One region of the Thermoleptolyngbya sp. C42_A2020_037 genome, then DNA from elsewhere that is predicted to be linked to it. Evidence: riboswitches for the same ligand, from Rfam matches in the RefSeq annotation. Region 1 holds a riboswitch; the other holds the start of a gene.
What was found. Region 1 has a riboswitch for thiamine pyrophosphate ahead of IGS16_RS14775 (Na+/proline symporter). Riboswitches for the same ligand answer to the same signal wherever they lie in the genome.
Positions count from the first base shown of each region.

Region 2: linked by a shared signal. The riboswitch ahead of thiC (phosphomethylpyrimidine synthase) and the one ahead of IGS16_RS14775 (Na+/proline symporter) in region 1 are both predicted to bind thiamine pyrophosphate.

Region 1 is NZ_JACYLP010000045.1:182,496-184,891, forward strand. Features, by position in the region: gene IGS16_RS14775 (Na+/proline symporter) at 1-1,012, opposite strand, end outside; TPP riboswitch at 1,316-1,440, opposite strand; gene IGS16_RS14780 (Uma2 family endonuclease) at 1,532-2,248, shown strand; gene IGS16_RS14785 (hypothetical protein) at 2,302-2,396, opposite strand, start outside.
Region 2 is NZ_JACYLP010000013.1:38,010-40,405, forward strand. Features, by position in the region: gene thiC (phosphomethylpyrimidine synthase) at 1-1,164, opposite strand, end outside; TPP riboswitch at 1,172-1,269, opposite strand; gene IGS16_RS03705 (hypothetical protein) at 1,396-2,286, opposite strand.

The DNA.
Region 1 (2,396 bases):
CGCTGGCAATGCCATTCAGCAGCGAAGACAGCGTACTCATGACCAGCGCCAACGCCAACACCAGCACCAGTACCGTGAACCCTAGCGGCAGGGACAACTGCTGCAATAGGGAGAAGAAGGCGCGATCGTCCGTGAAGCCCAAGCTGGCCGCCAGCAGCCCCAGCGCCCCCGCTACCATCAGCAGCGGCAGCGTAATCACCGCAGACCCCAAAAACGCCTGCTGTACGGTCTTGTCGGTGCGGCTGGCGTAGACCCGCTGCCAGTTTGCCTGGTTAAACACCTCAGCAGCAACAATTGCCAGCACCAGGGTTGCGCCAAACTTGATGCCGTCCACATTGCCCAGCGAGAGTAACTGGGGCGCATTCAGCCGCAAGGGTTGCAGCGCCGCTTCCCATCCGCCCATTGCCGCCAGCGCTACGAGAAAGCTGACTAGCAGCAGCGGCACCATCACCGCAAACTGGATCGCGTCGGTGAAGATGGTCGCGCCCAAGCCGCCGTAGGTGGTGTAGACGAACGTTGCGGCGATGACCACCAGCGCCGTCCAACCGAGGGGCACATCTGCCAGGATTTGCACCGCTTTGGCGATCGCCGTCAGTTCTGCCGCCAGGTAGATGAACATATAAAACACAATTACGCCCAGCGCCAGCAGATACATCGCATTGCCGAAGCGATACAGCACAAACTCGTTGAGCGAATGTCCCTGCGGCAAAATCTGGCGCAGGCGCGGGCCAATTTGGGTGAACAGCGCCAAGGGAGCCGCCGACCCCAGACAGTAGCCCACAATGCCCGCAATGCCGCTGCTGGCTCCCACCTGGGGCGGGCTAAACAAAATCCACACACCCAGCGCCGACGCAACGACGGTGGCAAAGGACATCCAGGGGCCAAACCGATTGCGGCTGACCATGTAATCTTCCAAATTCATTGTCTGCTGGCTGGCCCGCACCAGCCCCAGCAGGGCAAACCCGCCCGCCGTTGCCAGCGTCACCAGCAGCGCCACAGATTGAACCGACATGCTCAAACCCTCCTCTGGGAATTGTTCGGTAAAGTCGCTAGAGGCTGGTTTGGTCTTGGGGATTGTCGCAGCTTGTTGCAAGCGAGTGTCGCTGAATCTAGTCTGTCCTTGCAGGTTTTTGCCAGGATTTACGCAAGCCCTCGTGAATGCAACTCGGATGCTTGTGCGAATCGGATAGACTGACGTTGAAGACGCGATCGCGAACGGTGACGTGAATGGATTGGAGGGCAGCTTGGGGTAGGGTAGAGGGCGATCGCCCCCACCCATTTCACTCACCTAATTCTGCCAACCCTTCGGATGTCGTCGATGCAAACCTCGCTTCCCTCCGCTGGCATAACCCAGTCTCAGGTTCCAAGGGTGTAATCTCAGCCCGCTCTGTCTTGATTCATGTCTTGATTCAGACAAGGCAGGCACCCCTAGCTTGAGAAGCATTCTATCATTGAGCGACCGTTTCTCAGCCGCTAGAATCAAGTCACCGACTCTCAAGCCCCTCGCGCTGTTGCTCTCACTCCAGCTACCATGCTTAAGTTCTACGATCCGCGCCTCTGCCTGCCCTCGTCCGAAGAACTGCCCGACTCCGACGAAACGCCCGTGGATAACGAACTCCAAGACCTGATGCCCGGTTTGTTGAAAGCAATCCTGGCCCAGATCTGGGCCGATCGGCAGGACTGGTTTTTTGGCGTAGACATGGGCATCTACTACGACCCAGAGGAGCCAGCCATCGTCCCCGACGGCTTTTTGAGCCTGGGCGTAGAGCGGATTGTAGACGAAGAATTGCGCCTTAGCTATGTGCTGTGGGAGGAGCAGAACATCGTTCCAGTGCTGGTGCTGGAGGTTGTCTCGCGCAAGTATCGGGGCGAATACAGCAGCAAAAAAGCCTTTTATGCTGAGATGGGCGTGAAATACTACGCCGTTTATTCCACGCGCCGCCGCCGCAAACCGCCGCTAGAAATCTACCGCCTGCAAGACGGTGTGTACACGCTTCAGCGCGACAATCCACTGTGGATGCCGGAAATTGGGCTGGGGCTGGGGCGCGATCGCGGCACGTACCTAGGCATCACGCGGGAATGGCTGTACTGGTATTCTGAAGCGGGCGATCGCTACCCCACGCCTGAAGAACGCGCAGCCCAGGCAGAAGCAGAACTCGCTGCCGAGCGCCAGCGCACCCAGCTCCTCCTGGAGCAACTGCGGCGGCGCGGCATCGACCCGACGGAGCTACTGGAAGGACTGGAATAGGGCGATCGCCCACTAGCATTGTTCAGCTTACGGCCCTGATTTGCGAATCAGGCTCAGCGGCTGAGCCAATGCCAGTGCTGATAGTTGGGATGCAGATGGCGCGGCAGGGCAGGATGGCGGATGGAGCCTAGTTCATGGCGATCGCCCG
Region 2 (2,396 bases), on a different contig from region 1:
GTGATAGCGGGCACGAGAAAGCTCATCGTCGCGATCGCGGGCATGGGGGCGATGGCGGGCGATATCAGCAGCGTGGGCAGCGATTTTGTAGGCAATCAGCCCGTTTCTCACGTCTTCTGCATTGGGCAGCCCCAGGTGTTCCTTGGGTGTGACGTAGCAAAGCATCGCTGTACCGTGCCATCCCGCCAGCGCTGCGCCAATCGCCGAGGTGATGTGGTCGTATCCGGGTGCAATGTCGGTGACGAGCGGCCCCAATACGTAAAACGGTGCTTCGGAGCATTCCTCCATCTGCTTTTTCACGTTAAATTCGATTTGATCCATCGGGACATGGCCCGGGCCTTCCACCATCACTTGCACGTCCGATTCCCATGCTTTGCGCGTGAGCTGACCGAGCGTTTTCAGTTCCGCAAGCTGGGCTGCATCCGATGCATCATGCAGGCATCCGGGACGCAGCGAGTCGCCCAAGCTGAAGGATACGTCGTACTTTTTGAAAATTTCGATGATGTCCTGAAAGTGAGTATAGAGCGGGTTTTGCTGATGGTGGGCCAGCATCCAGCGGGCGATGATGCCGCCGCCACGAGAGACGATTCCCGTGAGGCGATCGCGCACCAGCGGCAAATGCTCAATCAAAATTCCCGCATGAATCGTCATGTAGTCCACACCTTGCTGCGCGTGCGTCTCGATGACGTGCAAAAAGTCGTCGGGGGTCAGCTTTTCGATATTGCCGTGGACGCTCTCTAGCGCCTGATAAATCGGCACCGTGCCAATGGGCACAGGCGACGCAGCGATGATGGCCGAGCGAATTGCGTCCAGATCGCCGCCGCCTGTAGACAAGTCCATCACCGTGTCTGCACCGTATTTCACCGCCAGCTTCAGCTTGTCCACTTCTTCCTGCAAGCTGGAAGAATTCGGCGACGCGCCAATATTGGCATTCACCTTGCATCGCGTGGCAATGCCAATCCCCATCGGCTCCAGGTTCACATGATTGATATTGGCAGGGATGATCAACCGTCCCCGCGCCACTTCCGAGCAAATCAGTTCTACAGGCAACTGCTCGCGCTCCGCCACAAACTGCATTTCTTCCGTCACAACGCCTTGTCGAGCAAAGTGCATTTGAGACACGTTGCTCTGTCCGCGTCGCTTGGCGACCCAGGATGCTCTCATATTTAGTTCCTCAGATAAACAGCTTCCCTCCGCTGGTGCTAACCAGTCTCAGGTTCTCAGGGTGTAATCTCAGCCTGAACCGCTCAGGCACCCCTAGCTGCGTCTGTTATACCATCCCTGGCAGGAGAATCCAAGAAACCGATTGCAAAACAGAGGAATTCTTTGCAAAACGTTCGATGCAAAACGTTCGATCGCTGGTGTTCAGTCCTGGTCGCGTCTGGTTCTGGTCGCCTAGTTCTGTTCACCCAACTGGGCTTGCTCCATGCTGTCCAGCAGCGGGCTATTCCGCAACATGGAAGATTGGGCCAGCCGCTGACCGTCTGCCACAAGGACTGCGCCTTCGCCAGCCTCAGCTCCGCCACAGGCAACGGCCCGCAGTTTGGCATAAAACGCCGACGCTTCAATGCGGGGAATAATTGGCACGTACTGATGGATTGGGTTTTGGGAAACGCTTCCCCGCCCCCACCAGCCGAACGTGTCTTCGTTCCCGGTTGGGTCTGGCGGATTTTCGTTTGTCGCAGCTACACCGTTCGGTTCCGAAGCCTCTTGAAAATCTAGTTGAGGGTCTGATTGAGGGTCTGGTTGAGGGTCTGAACCTGGGTAGTCTGCAATCGACTCAGAATGATCCGCAGGCAGTTCAGCAGGCAGTTCGGAGTCCGCCAGTTCAGATTCGCTGGATGGGGCGATCGCCCTCTCCGCAGAGCCAGGTTCATCCAATGCAGACTCCGAAGAAACTACGGGAGTGGCTTGGTTTTGGCGAGCGGGCGTTTGAGAAACGGATGTTTGAGAAACGGATGATTGAGAAACCGATGATTGAGAAACTGAGGGAGCCACCGAAAACCCGCCGAATCGACCGCTCACCACTCGTTCAAAATCTGGCGTGTAGTGGGGAATGGGCTGTCCCCGCCGCCGCCACACGGCCAAGATTTGCCCCACTGATACGGCTCGGTAGCGTCCCTGATACAGCGCCTCCACAATAGCTGCCCGAATCCAGTGTGCCGGATGGTTCACAGCCCAATAGCTCACCAAATAGTCCGCCGCGAAGCCGTCCATGTCAAACCCGTAGCCGTTGAGCAGTGCCACGGCATCCAGAATGGCGGGGTCGCGGGCTGGATGAGTCATAACGCTTAGTATCGTCGGGAAATCCGTCAGTATCAGGATTTTGGCTTGCTTACACCATATCCCAAGAAATGAAATGCTGCATCTATCTTGCAATAGTCGGCAATGATATC